2 regions of the Thermoanaerobacterium xylanolyticum LX-11 genome follow, and region 1 is predicted to be linked to the other one. Evidence: a T-box and tRNA genes for the amino acid it is inferred to sense, from the RefSeq annotation. Region 1 holds a T-box; the other holds one or more tRNA genes.
The links. A T-box is a leader RNA that pairs with one kind of tRNA and senses whether it is charged. The one in region 1 lies ahead of leuS (leucine--tRNA ligase), so its partner is inferred to be a tRNA-Leu.
Positions count from the first base shown of each region.

Region 1 (9,945 bases):
AATAATACCAGGAATACTTCTTATCGGTTTTTCTATATACTGGGTTACTGGGATTCACCAGAAAATTCAAGCCACATACACGGTTTCATCGCTTTTCCCTAATCTGTCAAGTTTAAGCAATATCGTCTTCTTTTCATCCATGATATTTGCTTACGCAGGGCTTGAATTAGCACCGACACTGGCAGAAAGAACAGAAAATCCTGAAAGGACTTTTCCAAGAGCAATAGTTTTATCTGCTTTCATCATACCAGCATTGTACATCCTTGGCACCATCTCTATAACCTTCATAGTTCCTCAGAAGGAAATAGGCTTGGCAACGGGGATAATGCAAGCAATACAAATCATATTCAACAAAATCGGCTTAAAATATTTAATAGGCGTCGCTGCATTTTTGATATTCATAGGAGGCATTGGCGGCATAAATGCATGGATAATAGGCCCTATAAACATGATCTTTACAAGCTCAAAAGGCATTATGCCACAATTCTTCACAAAGTCCCACGATAAATATGGGACACCTGTAAATGCCATGATTACACAAGCAATTATCGTAAGTTTACTGATACTTATGGCTTTCTCGACTCCTACCGTGGAGTCAGCATATTGGCTTTTGTCCGCCATGACATCGATACTCTACTTTATACCATACCTTGTGATGTTTTCTGCACTAATCGTCTTAAGGTATAAAAAGCCTGATGTCAAAAGGCTGTACAAAGTCCCATTTGGAAATTTTGGAGCTTGGCTTGTTGGCGGAATAGGCTTCTTGGTTGTGTTGTTCTCAATAATCCTTTCTATCATTCCACCTGCAGGCATGAATTTAGGAAGCCTTCTATGGTATGAAGTCAAATTAGTCGGAGGAACACTTCTTTTCTTGATAATAGGCTTTTTAATATACAGAAATTATGAAAAGAAACTTAAGTAAAAGGCATTCCACATTGTGGAATGCCTTTTTATCAGTGCTTCTCTATATACGTCCACTTCCAGTCGCTATCAACACCAACAGAATGCCTTACCCAAAATTCATATTTCTTTCACAAGGATATGGCCTAATATCTCTCCTGCCAAGTCCATCTTATCGGCGCAATTGCTTAAATGTCTGTATATCTCCCGCATTTTTAAAATGTATTTTATATCATCATTCTTTAAAAGCTCTGCTAAATACTTTCTGTAATATGACTCCATCTCATTTTCAAGTTTTTTAGCTTTTAGGGCGTAATCCATTGCTGATTTTTTATCTTTATCGAGATTATAAACACTTTTATCTATAAGCTCTGTACCTCTCAATATGACATCCACCATTTCCCTAAGCTCCACTGTCGGACTAAGCTCATATATCTCCATTTCTTTTACCGTCGTCTCGCAGTAATCAAGTATGTTGTCAATGGCACTTGATAGCTCGTATATATCCTCTCTTTCAATAGGTGTTATAAATGTGCTATCAAGTTCATCGATTAACTCTTTTCTTTTCTTATCAGCCTCTTTCTCTATGATTATAACTTTCTCACCGTCGTCATATTTACCAGTAGTCATATATAGAGCCAATGCCTGAACACCTTTTAAAGCCAAATCAGAATGTTCCTGCAACAATTTGTAAAAATCGACGCCCTTTGAAAATAGCCAATTAAACAATCCCAATTTGTATCACACCTTCATATAGTTTTAGAAATCAAAAATAAGATTGAAGATATCGCAAAAGATGCTGGTATTGTGATAATCCAAGATGCAAACATACTTCTTGCAAACTGCCACCTTACAGCGGTGGGCCTTTCTTTTGCTCCTACACCAAGTACAGAAGAATTGATTATCTGCGTTCCACTTGTAGGCAGTCCAAAAACTGCAGCAGTTATAACTATGAATAGAGACGATATCTGCGCATTAAAAGAATGAAATGGCTTAACCCTGTATATCCTTGTTCCAACGCTTTTAATCATTCTAAGTCCTCCAAAAAGAAGTCCAAAGGATATCATAAAAGCCGACAAAACCTTAATCATATTATGAAATTCACTGCTTCTTGAGAGACTACTTCCTATCGTCAAAATATATATAAGTCCCATTCCTTTTTGAGCGTCGTTAGCGCCTTGGCCAGCATTTAAGATAAAGAGAGTCAAATATTGAAGCTTTTTTAAAACAGTATTGACCTTTACTCCAGCACTTCTCAAAATACGGCTTGTGAAATACATCACTAAATATCCTATCAAAAATCCAAAAACAGGAGATAAAAAAAGTGGAATTATGACTTTTAGTAATATTCCGTAGATGTTAATAGAATAAATTCCATATTTAATTATGAAAGGCCCTATCATGCCTCCAACTAATGCGTGTGAAGAACTGGAAGGCATGCCTATATACCACGTGATGAGATTCCAAACAACAGCACCAAGTAAGCCTGTAAATATCATGATATACAGATCATTACCAGCAATTGTGAGGTATTTAAGATTAAGCACATCTTTACTGATGGTTGATGCAACTGTAGTGCTTAATGTTGCTGTGCCAATAAATTGAGCTAATGACGCTGTTATAAAGGCACTTCTTATACCGATAGATCTTGACGAAATAATCGTAGCTATAAGATTTCCTTCGTCATGAAATCCTGTGATAAAGATGTATAATAAAATAAAAGCTATTAAAGCATAGTGCAAATTCATTTTGACACCTCAATATATTTCTTGTGGTACATTATATTATGTGCAAATGAATCAAAACGTTAATGTACCGCAATCATAAATATTATTCCATAGACGCTCTTATACTAAACACTGCTTTTAGCTCATCGCCAGGCTTTAAATTTTTAATATCTTCCTTTGTGTTCATGGAGTTAGGCTTAGCCATCCAAGGCTCAACACATATAAATTCTTTATCATGTAATGCCCATACAACTACGTATTTAAAAACTTCATCGTATTTAAGAATAACTTTCATACTTCTTTTTTTATCTAATATAGAGCACTCATTTGATTTAGGCTCAAAAATAAGATTTACCTCAGTCTTTTTAAAGTCAATCTCTCCATCGAAAATAAGCTGCTTTTTATCTATTGCATCGTAGCATGCATCTGAATCAACTGATATTGAAGCATTGTCCTTATTTTCAATGTAAAAATACGGATGAAATCCAGAGTAAAATATCATATTTTTCTCTGACTTATTTACATATTGTTGCTCTATTGTCAGCATTCCGTTCTTGAGAATATATGTAAAAATAAGTTCAAAATCAAAAGGGTATATTTCCCTTGTCTCGCTGCTGCTTGTAAACTTCAATGTTATCGACGCAGAATCATCAGCACTTGTTTTAACTACATCCCACTTATAAAGCCTTGCAATACCATGCTGTTTCATGTTGTACTCTCTGCCATCTATCGTATATTTCTCATCTTTTAGATATCCACAGATTGGAAAAAGTATCGGTATTCCTCCTCGTATATTCTTTTCGGTATTGTACAGTGTTTCTTTATCAAGATACAATATATCTTGTCCAGCCCATACATATCTTGTTATTATACCACCACGTTCCGGCACAACTTCAAAAAACGAATTGCTTTTTAAATCATAAAGTCTGTACGTCTCAAATTTATCCATATACTTTTCCACTTTATACATTTTCAGCACCTCTTTTACTATTTTATCTAAAACATATTATACTATAATCGCCCTAAACTTTTCTAATTTTTTCAATACATATATTAAATATAAAAGTTAAAAATAATTTTGAAAAAATACTTTTTAGGAGTGTGATAGAAATGGCTGAGGAAAAAGAGCGTTACAAAAATCCTCCCAAGCCTGATGATCGTTCTGATAACGTAGGAAAATTACAGGATATGATTCACGATACGATAGAAAATTATAGAGAAGCTGAAGATTACTTGAAATTGCACGCTGAAGAACTTTCTCCAGAAGAAATCGCAAGAATCAAAGAGAAAAACCGCCATAGACTTGAAAGCATCCATGGCATGAGAGATGAAATCGTAGATGAAGTTGAAGCCGGAAACGGCGTAGACAAAAAAGATTAAAAATAGGCAGTTCCTCACTGCCTATTTTACAACTATATTCACAAGCCTACCCTTTACAACCACAACTTTAACTATTTCTTTGCCGTCTATGTATTGTTTTATACTTTCTGCTGAAATCGCAGCATCTTGAATTTCCTTCTCACTTGCATCTGGAGAAACTTCAAGGCGTCCTCTTACCTTACCGTTGACTTGTATTGCTATCTCAACAACATCTTTGACTAAAGCTTTTTCATCGTACTCTGGCCATTTTTGATTAAAAACAGAATAGCTGTATCCCAATCTCTCCCACATTTCTTCTGCAAAGTGCGGTGCAAAAGGCGCCAAAAGCCTTACAAGATCTGCAATAGTTTCCTCGTACAATTTTGTGTTTTTGATTTCTATTTCAGCGTCATATTTATAAAGGGCATTTACAAGCTCCATTATCCTTGCTATAGCAGTATTAAACTGGAACTTTTCAGCATCTTCTGTAACGCTCTTTATGGCATAATTTCTTACATAGTTAAGTTCTTTCTCATCTTTTGAAATCTCATCTTTGCCAGCTTTACCCTTTTCCTCTATGAATTTATCTACAAGCCTTTCAATTCTCTGTATGAAGCGGGACATAGCCTTTATACCATCATCATTCCACGGACCGCCTTCTGTAAAGGCAAATCCAAACATCAAGTACATCCTAAATACATCTGAGCCATATTCATTGATGTACTCATCCGGTGATATTGTATTGCCCCTTGATTTGCTCATCTTGTTTCCATCAGGTCCCAATATTATTCCTTGATGTATGAGAGATTTAAAAGGCTCATCAAAATCAAGATACCCTAAGTCCCTCAATGCCTTAGTGACAAATCTGGCATACAAAAGGTGCATACATGCGTGTTCAGCACCGCCTATATATTTGTCAACCGGAAGCATCTTGTCAATTAGCTCTTTGTTGAAAGGCTCTTTGTCATTTTTGTTGTCAGGATACCTTAAGAAGTACCACGATGAATCCACAAATGTGTCAAGTGTATCAGGATCTCTCAATGCTTTACCACCGCATTTAGGGCAAGTGGTATTCATAAATTCCTCAGATTTCTTAAGCGGCGACTCTCCATCTGGAGAAAACTCCACATTGTAAGGCAATAATACTGGCAAATCTTCTTCAGGCACAGGAACTAATCCGCACTTGTCGCAGTGTATTATTGGTATAGGAGCACCCCAATACCTTTGCCTTGATACAAGCCAATCTCTAAGCCTGTAGTTTACCTTAAGCGCTCCTTTGCCTTCTTTCTCAAGCATCTTCACTATCTCTATCCTTGCATCTTCAGATTTGCTTCCTGTGAAATCACCGCTATCAACAAGAATACCGTATTCAACAAATGGCAGTGAGTCATCTACTCCATCTTTCCCCTTGATAACTCTCTTTATTGGCAAGTCGTACTTCTTAGCAAATGAATAATCTCTCTCGTCATGGGCAGGTACTGCCATTACACAGCCTGTCCCGTATGTTGCAAGAACGTAATCAGATATCCATATAGGCACTCTCTCACTTGTAATAGGATGAATAGCGTACGCTCCTGTAAATACGCCTGTCTTCTCTTTTTCCGTTGAAAGCCTCTCTATCTCGCTTTGCTTTCTGGCGTATTCTTTATAATCTTCTACATTTCTTCTATGCTCATCTGTCGTTATGAGATCTACTATCTCATTTTCTGGAGCCAAGACTACGTATGTAACACCGTATAGCGTGTCAGCTCTTGTTGTAAAAACTTTAAACGATATGTCTTTGCCATCGACTTTAAACTCTATCTCGGCACCGTCTGATTTTCCTATCCAGTTTCTCTGCATCATTTTCGTTTTTTCAGGCCAGTCCAGCTCATCGAGCTTATTTAAAAGTTCTTCTGCATAATCGGTTATCTTTAAAAACCACTGAGTCAAATCTTTTTTAGTGACTTCAGAGCCACATCTTTCACAAGTACCTTCTACAACTTGCTCATTTGCAAGGACTGTCTTGCAGCTTGGACACCAATTGACAGGAGCCTTTTTTCTATAAGCCAAACCTTTCTTGTACAGTTGTAAGAAAACCCATTGTGTCCACTTATAGTAGTCAGGCAAGCAGGTTATAACCTCATAATCCCAATCAAATGTGGCACCCATCTCTCTTAGCTGTCTTTCCATTGTCTTTATGTTTTGAAGGGTAGAATCCTGTGGATGTATGCCTGTCTTTATGGCATAGTTTTCTGCCGGCAATCCAAACGCATCAAAACCCATTGGATGAAAAACTTCATAGCCTTGCATCCTTTTCATCCTTGCCCATGAATCAGCAGGCCCATAATTATACCAATGTCCTGCATGTAACTTTGCACCTGATGGATACGAAAACATCTCAAGACAGTACAGCTTCTTATCAATGTTTTCCGGATTAAACTTGTATAGTTTTGTATCTTCCCACTTCTTTTGCCATTTTTTATCAATATCCCTTGAATAAGCCATCTTCTCACTCCTATTAATATTTTTTGCATAAAAAAGGCTTCACATCACAAAGAGACGAAAGCTACGCTTCCGTGGTACCACTCTTTTTGACGCAAGCCCACTTATTTCATATAACGGTACAGCCGTGCATACTTTTAATATGCATGCTCAATGGCGAGTTCAGCTAACACAATGCCCTTTCCCACCGTCATAAGGCTCTCTGAAAAAGTCTTAGCCTACTACTCCACATCATTGCATTAACAATATATATTTATCAATATTTTATTACAAATGCTCTTAAAATGCAATATGATAAATCACCATTGGCGGCCTGGATCACCTGCCATAGAATTAGCTGTTGCCGCAGGATACAGCACATTTACATGGTCAACAAGATTTGTCGTATATGATATGACAAATTCAAGCTTGTAATCAGAATTCATCGTATAGCCTAAAACAGTTTGGCTTGGAGTGCCGCTTATAGAGGCTTTATATGGGGCTTTTCCCAATACATTTTCAATATCACTTCTTGAAATAGCTTGTAATCTTGGATCAAATGACCTTGTCTCAAAAACCTGCATTCCTTTATTAAATCCAAATACAAGATACTTCTTTGTAAAAGTCGTATAAGTTCCCTTTGCAGATGAAATATACTCTTGCTTGTCAGAGTTTCCATACACCTTTTCTATATCATCTATAGTAGTTTTACCTGTTACAAAATCGCAGTTTATTACTTTACCTTGTTTAGCAAGGCTTACTATCTGATTTATCAAATCAACGTTGCGATTGTCTACAACAGGATTGTGATCTTGTTTATCACTATTGCCATTATTACTATCATTGCTACTCTTATTTTCATCTTTTGCATTATTATCAGAAGTTGAATTATCATTTGTTGCAGTTTTTTGGCTTTGCGATTCTTGATTTCTTCTTTGTGCTATATTAGAATTATTGTAAAGCAGGTATCCGGCAAAAATCGATACAGCAACAACAAGTGCTATCAATAAGCCGTATTTTTTCATAATCAATCCTCCAATTTTTTATTTATTCCCCCACACAAATGATAACCTTATGCAATGCCTTTCGTCAATGACTTTAAGGGAGATTTAATACATAATTAATGTTTTTAATACTTTATTGATAATCGCTTAACAGCATTAAACTATAGTGTTAAAATATAGTTTAATAGATTGATGTTGGAGGTGATATTATGGTAAATGGCACATCACCCAAAAAATTTGACGCAAAATTTATAACAAGAACCGCTATTTTGCTGGCATTGACTATAATCGCACAATTTATCAAGATGCCACAGCTTGTAACAGGCTCAATCGTAAATGCGATGCTTATTGTATCGGCTTACTTTGTAGGTGTCTGGTCTGGCATCACAATAGGGCTTTTGACGCCAATCATCGCTTTTTTAGTAGGACTTATGGGATTTCCAATGCTTATACCATTTATAATGGTTGGCAATGCACTTTATGTGATGTTTTTCTCGGCTATTAAAAACAACATCATAGGCATGATAACAGGTTCAGTTGTAAAGTTTTTATGGCTGGCAGCTTCTGTAAAGTACATTCTCGTAATGTTTGGCGTAAAAGTACCTCAAAAAATTGCAGCAGCCTTTACATTTCCACAATTAGCTACCGCTATAATCGGTGGAATACTATCCATATTTTTAATATTCATCTTGACAGGCTATTTCAATAAATCAAAGGAGTAGGTATATCCCTACTCCTACTCAATTGCTTCAACGTTTTTTAAATCGGTCATCTTATTTGAAACCCTTAAGATATATTCTATCAAAAAGCTTTCTTCATATCTTAAAAGCTTTGAATCCACGTTTTCTATAGTATCTGTAAACCAATGATAATTTTTTATAGATCCGTCTTCATCCATGGATAAAAACGCTATAGCATCGAATCCACTTGCTAAGACAGGCAGTGCATCTGTGGGCAAAAGCAGATTTTTTCTCCTCTGAACCGTATTTTTGGGGTACTCTTTTGCCATAAGATCTGCAACGTCTAAAAGCATTTTGCCCGCTTTCCTGTATATGATCATTCCTTCTCCTTCAAGGTATGTCAGTTTGCCTGCTCCAAGGTTATCAAGTATTACAAACTGCGCATCCCTGTCTAATAACCTCTTATACTTCTTCAAGAAATATTTCATTCCCCTTTCGCCAGTCTCTTCGCTGCCTGTAAAGAGGAAAACCAGTTGCACATCATCAGGAAACTTATCTTTATTATTTGCATAATGATCTGCAATCGCTAATGCCAAAGATACACCAGAACCATTGTCATTAGCACCATTTGTGTACTTTCCACCTAACTGACATATAAGCAAAAACACAACCATTGCAAATGTTATTAGTATGCCTAATCCCAATAAAACATTTGATACAAAAGAAATATCCATTATTTTAAATGCGATACCCAGTGGTATCAAAGCAAATCCCACATAGCCAACGTTAAAAATCATTTTTAATCTTCCAACAATTTTAGGACTGAACATTAGACTGCCTTTTTGTGTATCAATGTGGGCAGATATGATTACCTTCTTTTTGTCGTTTTTCTCAAATTTCGTGAATACGTTTTTGGATCTGTGTTTGGGCATTATGCTGGTTTCAAAAGACCTGCCGCTTAGCTCTAAAACCAACAAAAATACTGCAACAATGGAAATTAAAAGCTCCACAATATTTAAAAATTTATCGTATACAAACGATGCAGCACCCATGATGAAAAGAAGAATCCCAAACTGGAGAGGCAAAATGTAAAGATTGTCTCGTGTTGTTTTAAATTCCTGTACACCAACATCATAGCCTAAACTTTTAAGCTTCTCTGCGATGTAATCTGCTGCCTTTCTTTCATTCTTTGTGGCTGAACCACGGTGTTCAAACCTTGAAAGCTCTTTTAAGTAATCCATACTTTTCATAATATTCGCCCCCTAACTATATATTTCTACAGACATCTCAATATTCCTTCAATAATTTTTTCCTATGAGTTGATACATTATTCACAATAGGGAAATTACTTTAGCCTCCAAAGCGAGCGAAATAAAAAACACCTACTATACAGGTGCGAGACAGAAGTTGTACAAAAAAATCACCTTTCCGTTATTATAGAGTTGTTCAAGCTACTATATAACAAAAGGAAAGGTGATTTAATGGCTAATAAACGAGATGAAACGGCATGCACAAAATAGATGTGCGAATACCACATTTTTTTACTACTAAGTACAGTGGTTATGATTTAGTGCCCAAGTATAGAGTTTATTATATTTCCAATTCCCTTTTGATTTGTGGTAGAATTTCCTTGCCCACTGCCATTAGTATTACTGCTATTTGTACTGCTACTATTGCTTTGCCCGCCATTACCGGATGTGTTACTTTGTCCAGTGTTTTCAGATGTATTTCCCGGTTCCGTGCCATTTGTCGGAGCAGTAGTATCGCCACTATTTGTCGATGGATTTCCAGTTTGTGCTCCGTTGTCATTCT
Region 1 is NC_015555.1:2,074,735-2,084,679, forward strand. It holds gene THEXY_RS10145 (APC family permease) at 1-922, shown strand, start outside; gene THEXY_RS10150 (DUF47 domain-containing protein) at 1,021-1,635, opposite strand; gene THEXY_RS10155 (inorganic phosphate transporter) at 1,650-2,648, opposite strand; gene THEXY_RS10160 (aldose epimerase family protein) at 2,731-3,597, opposite strand; gene tlp (small acid-soluble spore protein Tlp) at 3,738-4,007, shown strand; gene leuS (leucine--tRNA ligase) at 4,029-6,473, opposite strand; T-box leader at 6,521-6,714, opposite strand; gene THEXY_RS12235 (YjgB family protein) at 6,770-7,474, opposite strand; gene THEXY_RS10180 (ECF transporter S component) at 7,663-8,175, shown strand; gene THEXY_RS10185 (M28 family peptidase) at 8,190-9,383, opposite strand; gene THEXY_RS10190 (transglycosylase domain-containing protein) at 9,701-9,945, opposite strand, start outside.

Region 2 (9,945 bases), 1.2 Mb from region 1:
CATGAGTAACCTATATCGTGAGGTATAGCTGGGCATTCAGAAGTCGGTTCAAGTCATAGTACTATTTGAACCTACCGAAAGGATAGGTAAGGAAAGGACTTGACGGTAGTAATTAAGTAGATATTAGGATAGACTGTTCATGTTTGAAAGCTGTCAACCCTGATAGGGCCTGCCTAACAGAAAATAGAGTGGAACTCGAAGATAAAGGTTAGGAGTGCTTAGTGAAATCTACGCCTAATATATATGGAGCATTCCTGTAATAAAAAAATATAAGATTTGAAATAAAAAGTACCTCCTGATAAAATACAAGATGTCGATTGTTCATGAACACGACTCTCAAAATAACAAGGAGGTACCTAATATGAAGTATAACCAAAATTTAAAGATATTGCAAATAACAGAAAAGACATTAATTGTAGGTGTAGACATTGCTAAAGAGACACACCACGCTAGAGCTTTTGATTTTAGAGGAATAGAATACGGTAAGCGTATTGAATTTAGCAATGACATTGATGGAATGGAAAAATTCTTTAAATGGGCTGTAGAAATTATGAATAAAAGCAACAAAGAGCATTTGATGGTTGGTATGGAACCAACGGGACATTATTGGCTTTGCTTTGCACAGTTTCTTAGAGATAAGAACCATAAGGTGGTATTGGTAAATCCATTCCACGTAAAAAGAAGTAAAGAATTTGATGACAACTCGCCAACTAAAAATGACAGGAAAGACCCTAAGACAATTGCAATGCTAGTTAAAGATGGAAGATATGTTGAACCTAATATACCTGATGGTATATACAGCGAGCTTAGAATTGCAGTAGACATAAGGGAAATGCTTACAAAGGACTTAAACAAGATAAAGAACCGGGTTGCAAGATGGCTTGATATATATTTCCCTGAGTTTAATAAAGTTTTTGCAGATTGGGAAGGGAAAGCGGCACTGATAACATTAAAAGAATTTCCAACGCCTGCAAAGATAATAGGTATTAGAGCTGAGGAAATACTTGCAGCTTGGAAGAAAGAAGTTAATCGTGCTGTAGGTATAAAGAGGGCTTTAAAGCTTATAGAAGCTGCGAGTCAAAGTGTTGGTAAAAGAGATGGCATTGAAATGGCAGAGATAGAGATAAAAATTATACTTGAACAGTACGAAATGATAGTAAAGCAGATTAAAGAAATAGAAAGCAAAATAGAAGAGCTTTTTATGCAAGTACCTGATTCTATATATGAGTGTAGAATAATGCCGAAATGTTCGATATATATAAGAGAAAATATATATCGGGGGCGTATTTACAAATGAAAAAGAAAAGTATTATTAAAAATGAACATGGGCAGACCATAAAGAGTTTAAAGAAATTCAAAAGAGGACTTAAAGATTCAAGGAAAATAGACCGTATTAATGTTATTATTCTTGCATTTCGAGGGAAGAATCGGCTGGAGATAGCAAAAATACTTGGGTTTAACAATCAAACCGTTGGAGAATACGTGAAAAAATACAATGAAGGCGGCTTGGAGGAATTGCTGACCATAGGGAAGGCACCTGGACGTATTCCGAAAATCACTCCTGATATTCAGGAGGAGTTAAAGGAAGTAATTTTAAAGACACCAAGTGAAATCGGGTATGCTGTGAATGTAAACTGGAATTCAAGAATTATCGCTCAATATGTAAAAGATGTTTATAATATTAATATTGAAGCCTCAAGCATTAGACGATTGATGAAGCGGATGGGTTTTACCTATACCAAGCCCACATATGTTTTGATGAAAGCAGACGAAGAAGAGCAGAAAAAATTTGAGGAAAAGTTTGAAGATATAAAAAAAACATTAAAAGAGATGAAGTAATTCTTTTCGAAGATGAATGTAAAATCAGGGATTATCAAGCCATTACAGCTACTTGGTTTTTAAAAGGGCATCAGAGAATTGTTAAGACATATGGGCATCACATAGGAGTCGGAATATTTGGAGTCATTGACTATTTTACAGGGGATATTATATATTCCGAAACTGAGACGTTGGATGCACAATCATTTTTGGACTTTTTAAGAAAGGTTGTGGAAGCCTATCCTGGCAAGAAAATAAAGATGATTTTGGACAATGGGAGAATTCATTATGCCAAACTGCTGAAAGAATTCAAAGAGAAGCACAAATGCAATTTAGAATTTATCTTTTTACCGCTTACCGCCTTACTCACCAAATCTTAATAGGATTGAGGGATTGTGGAAATGGTTGAAAGAAATGGTCATATATAATGCTTTTTATAAAACTAGAAAGGAAATTAGTAATGTTATAAAACGATTTATAGATACTATTTCCAAGAATAAATCAGCCATTATTAAAAGGTTATGTTGGTAATTTCGAAATTATATTACACGAGTATATAAACATTTTTACCACCTCCCTAAAAGCTTTTCAATATGATCCTTAGTCTTGTTGTAATTATTTTTATACCTTAAAATCCCCTCAATATGTATTGTACCGCATTAGTGCATGTTAAGGCATTTAAATACAATATACATTCACGTCTTAGTTTTGTTAAACTTTAAAATACTGTGTGGATTTTTATATACATAACTTACAGTTAACTAACGGAATTCTCTGTTTGCACAATTATTAATATTTTAATATGATTTAAAAATAAAAAGGTATCCATTTTTTAGTGGATACCCATTCATCTTCGCATTAGGACTAATTACACTTTTTATTTTTCAAGCACTTTTTTATATTCAAATAATAAAAATGGTGCGCCATTAGGGACTCGAACCCCAGACCCGCTGATTAAGAGTCAGCTGCTCTACCAACTGAGCTAATGGCGCATATTGTATGGAGCGGACAACGAGACTCGAACTCGCGACCCTCACCTTGGCAAGGTGATGCTCTACCAACTGAGCTATGTCCGCACGATATATGGTGCGGGAGAAGGGACTTGAACCCATATGCCATGACTGGCACTAGAACCTGAATCTAGCGCGTCTGCCAATTCCGCCACTCCCGCATTAACGCCAGATTGTTCTCTTTCAATATCTTTTTAAGTGACCCATCCGCGATTCGAACGCGGGACACCCTGCTTAAAAGGCAGGTGCTCTGCCGACTGAGCTAATGGGTCATGCTGGCTGGGATGGCAGGATTCGAACCTACGAACTGCCAGAGTCAAAGTCTGGTGCCTTACCACTTGGCTACATCCCATCAATGGGGTGGGTAGTGGGACTCGAACCCACGACCTCCAGAGCCACAATCTGGCGCTCTAGCCAACTGAACTATACCCACCATATTATAAAATATACATCACATTCTCCAAAAAATGGTGCGCCTGAAGAGATTCGAACTCCCGACACACGGATTAGAAGTCCGTTGCTCTATCCAACTGAGCTACAGGCGCATATTGGAGCGGGTGATGGGAATCGAACCCACGTAGCTAGCTTGGAAGGCTAGAACTCTACCATTGAGCTACACCCGCATATACAGTTGTCATCGCTTATTTCTGCCTCATCGCTCTGACAGTTTTAAATTATATCAGGAATATTTATCTTTGTCAACACCTAAAATTCAAATTTTGTTCCACTTTTTTTATTTCCAATGTATTCCTCCATGTCATCTATATTTATTAGCTGCGGTACAATGATGCCATCCTCTATATTTACTATAGATACTGTCCGTGATGACCCTTCACGTGGCATTGAAGGGCTTCCAGGGTTCAATACAAGCATATCACCAGCCCTGTATACTAATGGTACATGGGTATGGCCATAAAATACCGCATCAACGCCGTATTCCCTGGCTTTTTCTATTATGATGCTTTTTTCAAATTTGACGTAGTACTTATGTCCATGTGTTAATAATATTTTTTTACCAGCTACTTCAATAATCTTTTCGTACTTCTCTTTGTCGCCAAAATCACAATTCCCATATACATAAATAGTTGGTATTCCAAATTCTTTATCTAATTCCTCTGCATCTCTATAATAGTCACCTAAATGTATAATGTAATCAATATTTTTAATATTTTTTAAAATATTCCTGACTGATTGTAACATTCCGTGAGTATCACTTGTAACAAATAGTCTCATTTGCGGTCCTCCAAATTATTTTTTATATATTCTTTTAATTTTTTTAAAGCATTTGCCCTATGACTTACTTTATTTTTTTCTTCTAATGTAAGCTCTGCTAATGTCTTACCTATTTCATCAACATAAAATATAGGATCATACCCAAAGCCATATTGTCCTCTTGGAGCATCAATTATCCTACCATCCACTTTTCCTTCTATTATAGCTTCTCTTCCTTTGTAAATCAATGCTATTACGGTTTTAAAAGTAGCTTTCCTCTTTTCCATCGGAACACCTTTTAATAAGTTTAAAAGCTTGTTGTTGTTGTCTTCGTATGTGGCATTTACACCGGCAAATCTTGCAGTATAAACTCCTGGTTCACCATCTAAATAGTCCACAAACAAACCTGTATCATCTGCAATTACCAGTTCATCGGTTAAATATGCTATAGCCCTGGCCTTTAAAAGAGCGTTTTCTTCAATCGTCTTCCCTGTTTCTTCTACTTCATCATATGATCCAATATCATCTGCCGACAATACTTCATAATCTCCTTTAAAAAATTCCCTTATCTCATCCACTTTATGCTTGTTGTGGCTCGCTACAACTATTTTCATCGCTTTCAACTCCAATTTCTAATGATATATCTCCTAATGATTCTTTTTGAACCTGTATGATTTTATTCAAGCCTTCCTCCGCTAATTCTAAAAGCTCTGAAAAATCACTTTTGCTAAAAGGCCCACCTTCACCAGTTCCTTGTATCTCGATGAATTCGCCTTTATCCGTCATGACGATGTTCATGTCAACGTGCGCATTGCTATCTTCTAAGTAACAAAGATCTAAAAGCTTCTCATTGCCTACAATTCCTACACTTACAGCAGCGACAAAGCTTTTTATAGGGAGTTTACTTATGGCGCCCTTTTCCTTAAGTTTATTCATGGCATCTACAAGTGCTACAAACGAACCTGTGATGGAAGCTGTCCTGGTTCCGCCATCAGCCTGTATTACATCGCAGTCAATCCATATCGTCTTCTCACCTAACGCATCTAAATCGACAACAGCTCTCAATGCTCTTCCAATGAGCCTTTGGATTTCCATGGTACGTCCTGATTGTTTGCCTTTTGTGGACTCCCTCTGTGTTCTGGTTTCAGTAGCTCTCGGAATCATTGAATACTCACTTGTAATCCATCCCTTGCCAGTCCCTTTTTGAAATGGCGGTACTTTATCTTCAATTGATGCTGTGCAAATGACCTTTGTATTGCCGACTTCTATCAAAACAGATCCTTCTGCGTATCTGTTGAAATTTCTCGTTATCTTTATAGGTCTTAATGATCTGGAATCTCTTCCATCTACTCTTTTCATTTCTTCAGCTCCTTTATATTTTATACTATAATTTTAGCCTTATTTAATTTTCATTATCCAGTGCGTAAACCATAATATTATTTTAAAACCTTTTAAATCAATTTACAAGAAAGCATATAAAAAAAACAGGCGATTTTTTGCCTGTTTAATTGCTGCCATATACAGAGTTTGAAACAGTCGTGCTTATGCTGCCATTAGATAATTTGTCAAAATAATCGACAATCCCATTGTATATTCCTTGTGCTACTTTCCACTGAAAATTTTCATCAGTCAAAAGCTGAGCATCTGTAGGACTTGTGACAAATCCAGTCTCCACCAAAACAGCAGGCATCTTCGTCTGATTGAGAACAACTAAATTAGGCCTTTCTGAAAGCCCTCTGTCAGTGGTATTTATCTGTTTCATCAAATCATCATGAATTATCTGTGCAAATGTCTTTTCATCTCTTGTATCGCCATTGTAACCGTTTGGGTAATATAAAACTGTTGTGCCGTTTGCTGAAGGCGATTCAAAAGAATCAGAATGGATGCTTACAAAGACATCTGCTCCAGCATTATTTGCTTGTGAAGGCCTGTCATAAAGACCCACATCAGTATCTGTTGTCCTGGATATCATAGTCCTATATCCTCCATTGTCCAATAGCGTCTTCAATTTTAATCCAATGGCAAGATTGATATCTGCTTCGTGTATCCCTCCGACACCTATAGCACCTGGATCAGAACCTCCATGCCCTGGATCTATGTAAACTAACTGCTTCTTGTTAGGGTCTGGTTTTGTTATTGTAAGCAATACGCCCTGAGGAGTTGGTTGAACACTAAAATCTGCTTTAAGGCTTGTCTCCGCAACAATCCTAACTGTATTTGTATCAAGCTGGGAATATCTAATGCCAGTAACAACATTTCCAATATACGATATGTTACCTGCCAGTTTACCATCAGACATTGTCAGACTTGCACCTGCCACATCTATAATGATCTTGTTATCACCATATCTAGATGGGCTAAAGTGGTCGGAATCTGTATTTATCGTTATCTGATCGCCATTGTTGACCTTAGCAGCTAAAATGTTCGTCACCTTATTTTGTCCTATTTTAAACGATATATCAAATTCTTTTTTATCTTGTGACTGTGTTATGGTATATGGCATTGAATAGTCCATATTCACAACAAGCCTGGTTACTGCTGGTTGCAACTTGTTCTGCCCTATATAAGCTTGATTTAAGCCATTTTTGTCTATATTTATCTGCTTATTAGTAACAGTATTTATCGCATTGTTGAAGTCAAAGTAAATTCTTATGCTGCTGTCATCATTTACAGACCCTCGTGTATACGTTAAAGGTCCATCACCTTTAACAGTTATGGTGTACGTACCATTTGTGTAATTTGATGTAAAACTCACAATATTAACATTGTTTGCAGAGGGAGGATCTACTTTCTTAGTAGCTTGAATTAGATATTTGTCTGCAATCCATTTCACATCATAACCTAAGTTTTCAAACAAAAACCTCATAGGCACATACGTCGTATTGTTGTTTATAAGCCTTGCTGGAACATCCAACGATACATTATTGCCGTTTACTGTAGCGTAATTCTTACCTATAACCAATTTAATTACTTTGTCCTTTGAAGTCACAATAACTGTCTGAGTCTTACCATCCCAGTCGACTTTTTGACCTAATCCTTCGCTAATTGCTCTAAGCGGCACTATCGTGCTATTGTCAATTATAAGCGGTGGATTATTGCCAGTGTCAAATTTTCCTCCATCGACGGTAATCGACACGTCAGGCACATTGTAGCTTATAGGTTTGTTATCAACTACAATCGTAGCTTTATATGCATAGGCAGTTATGTAAAACGTAGACAAAAGCAGTAAAAGTGCAAAAAAAGCGATGACCTTTTTCAACATTTTCCCCCCTTTGCATATAAAATCGGCATTTTTTTCATCATATTTATATATTATTATACATATATTACAGACAAGTTACAAATATATTAAGATTTTATTAAGATGGTGAACGTTATTATTTAAATTCAATATTGATAATCTTCTCGTGAATTGCACCAGTTACTATATGGAAATGATAACTGTATTAATTTCATAGAAATAAAGCACTCAAACGAGTGCCTTATTTATCAAAAAGATGACATGCAACAAAGTGTCCACTTCCAACCTCTTTCAATTGTGGCGTGACTTGGCTGCATATGTCCATGGCATATTTACACCTTGTTCTGAATTTACAGCCTGAAGGAGGATTAATTGGGCTTGGCACATCTCCTTCAAGTATAATTCTCTCCCTCTTTCTCTCCACTTCCGGATCAGGTATTGGAACAGCAGAAAGAAGCGCTTGTGTATATGGATGCAATGGATTTGAATACAGTTCACCACTTTGTGTAAGTTCTGCAATCGATCCTAAATACATAACTGCAACTCTATCGCTTATATGCCTTACCATGCTTAAATCATGAGCAATAAAGAGATATGTCAATCCCTTTTCTTCTTGTAAATTCATAAGCAAATTTACAATCTGGGCTTGTATAGACACATCCAATGCTGATATAGGCTCATCGCAGACTATAAACTCTGGCTCAATTGCCATTGCCCTTGCTATGCCTATCCTCTGCCTCTGCCCACCGGAAAATTCATGAGGAAACCTATTAGCATGTTCTTTGTTTAAACCTACCGTCTCAAGGAGGTTGTATATCCTTTCTCTCCTCTCTTTTCCAGTGTACAAACCATGAATGTCTATTCCCTCTCCTATGATATCGCCAACAGTCATGCGAGGATTCAACGATGCGTAAGGATCCTGAAAAATCATCTGAGCTTTTCTTGCAAATTTCTTTCTTATTTCATTGTTCATTTTATGAACAGGTATATCGTCAAATATCACAGAACCACCTGTAGCCTCATAAAGCCCAATTATAGTCCTACCTGTAGTAGACTTTCCACATCCTGACTCGCCAACAAGCCCCAACGTTTCACCTTTTTTTATGCTAAAACTCACATCGTCAACAGCTTTTAACACACCGCCGCTAACGTGAAAGTATTTTTTCAAATTCTTAACTTCAAGTATTATATTATCTTTCACCAGCATACGCCTCCTTTTCAAAAGGATTCTTAACCTTCGGCGCATATGGATGCTTCAACCAACATGCTACTTTATGAGTATCAGTTTCATCTGTATACTCTGGTTGGGCCTCATAGCAAATCTTCATGGCATAATTGCACCTTGCAGCGAATGGACATCCTACAGGAGGCGCAAATAAATCAGGAGGCGTTCCAATAATAGGTACAAGCTTCTCTTTATTCTGAGCATCAAGTCTTGGAACAGATTTTAAAAGTCCCCATGTATAAGGATGCTGTGGATGCTTAAATATCTCATCAGATGTACCTGTCTCTATAACTTTACCTGCATACATGACTATGATTCTCTCTGCTATATCTGCAACAACGCCTAAATCGTGCGTAATCATGATTATAGACGTATTGAATTCTCTTTGCAGATCTTTCATCAAATCGAGAATTTGCGCTTGTATTGTAACATCAAGTGCAGTAGTAGGCTCATCAGCAATGAGAAGCTTAGGTCTACATGCCAGTGCAATAGCGATCATGGCTCTCTGCCTCATACCACCGGAAAATTCATGAGGATACTGATTTATACGCCTTTCAGCATTTGGTATACCTACTACGTCCAACATTTCCTTAGCTTTTTTCATCGCTTCAGCTCGTGTAACCTTCTGATGCTTCAAAATCACTTCGGCAATTTGCTTTCCAATTGTCATTGTCGGGTTTAAAGATGTCATAGGATCTTGGAATATCATCCCAATTTCTGAACCCCTTATTGCCTGCATTTGCCTTTCACTAAATTTTGAGATCTCTTTTCCATCGAATATGATTCTTCCAGCTTTAAATCTTCCTGGAGGCTCAGGATTTAACCTCATTACAGCCTGCATTGTAACTGATTTCCCGCATCCTGATTCTCCAACTATGGCTAACGATTCACCTTTCATAACTTGAAAGCTGACATCCCTTACTGCCTTTACTTCGCCTGCATACGTGTCAAATGAATATTCCAAATTTTGTACATCCAACAATACTTCTCTATCTTCCAAAATACTTACCTCCTTTAACGGCGAAGCCTTGGATCTAATGCATCTCTCAAGCCATCACCAAGCATGTTAAATGCCAGCATTGTTATGCTTATAAAGAAGCCTGGTATGAAAAGCTGCATTGGATACATTAGCAAAACTTGTGTAGCGTCATTCGCAAGCGTACCCCAGCTTGCCAGAGGTGGCCTTATACCAAGACCGATGTAACTTAAAAATGCTTCTGCAAATATTGCATTAGGAACATCGAATGTCATTGATACTATTATTGGACCTAATGCATTTGGTATCAAATGTCTCAATATTATCCTTCCTGGACTCGCTCCAAGCGTCTTAGCAGCTAAGACAAACTCCTGCTCTTTAAGCTGCAGCACTTGACCTCTAACTATTCTGGCCATACCTACCCAACCTGTCATAACCATTGCAGTGATGATCGTCCATAAGC
Region 2 is NC_015555.1:783,102-793,046, reverse strand. It holds partial or broken gene THEXY_RS03885 (IS110 family transposase) at 362-1,216, shown strand; gene THEXY_RS03880 (helix-turn-helix domain-containing protein) at 1,294-1,839, shown strand; gene THEXY_RS13025 (transposase) at 1,821-2,198, shown strand; partial or broken gene THEXY_RS13020 (IS630-like element ISBs2 family transposase) at 2,194-2,349, shown strand; tRNA gene THEXY_RS03870 (tRNA-Lys) at 2,735-2,810, opposite strand; tRNA gene THEXY_RS03865 (tRNA-Gly) at 2,819-2,894, opposite strand; tRNA gene THEXY_RS03860 (tRNA-Leu) at 2,903-2,989, opposite strand; tRNA gene THEXY_RS03855 (tRNA-Lys) at 3,028-3,100, opposite strand; tRNA gene THEXY_RS03850 (tRNA-Gln) at 3,105-3,180, opposite strand; tRNA gene THEXY_RS03845 (tRNA-His) at 3,185-3,261, opposite strand; tRNA gene THEXY_RS03840 (tRNA-Arg) at 3,297-3,373, opposite strand; tRNA gene THEXY_RS03835 (tRNA-Gly) at 3,378-3,451, opposite strand; gene THEXY_RS03830 (metallophosphoesterase) at 3,534-4,061, opposite strand; gene THEXY_RS03825 (XTP/dITP diphosphatase) at 4,058-4,654, opposite strand; gene rph (ribonuclease PH) at 4,620-5,399, opposite strand; gene THEXY_RS03815 (N-acetylmuramoyl-L-alanine amidase) at 5,545-7,299, opposite strand; gene THEXY_RS03810 (ABC transporter ATP-binding protein) at 7,523-8,488, opposite strand; gene THEXY_RS03805 (ABC transporter ATP-binding protein) at 8,472-9,506, opposite strand; gene THEXY_RS03800 (ABC transporter permease) at 9,521-9,945, opposite strand, start outside.
Region 2: it encodes a tRNA-Leu, which carries the amino acid that the T-box ahead of leuS (leucine--tRNA ligase) is inferred to sense. The anticodon was not compared.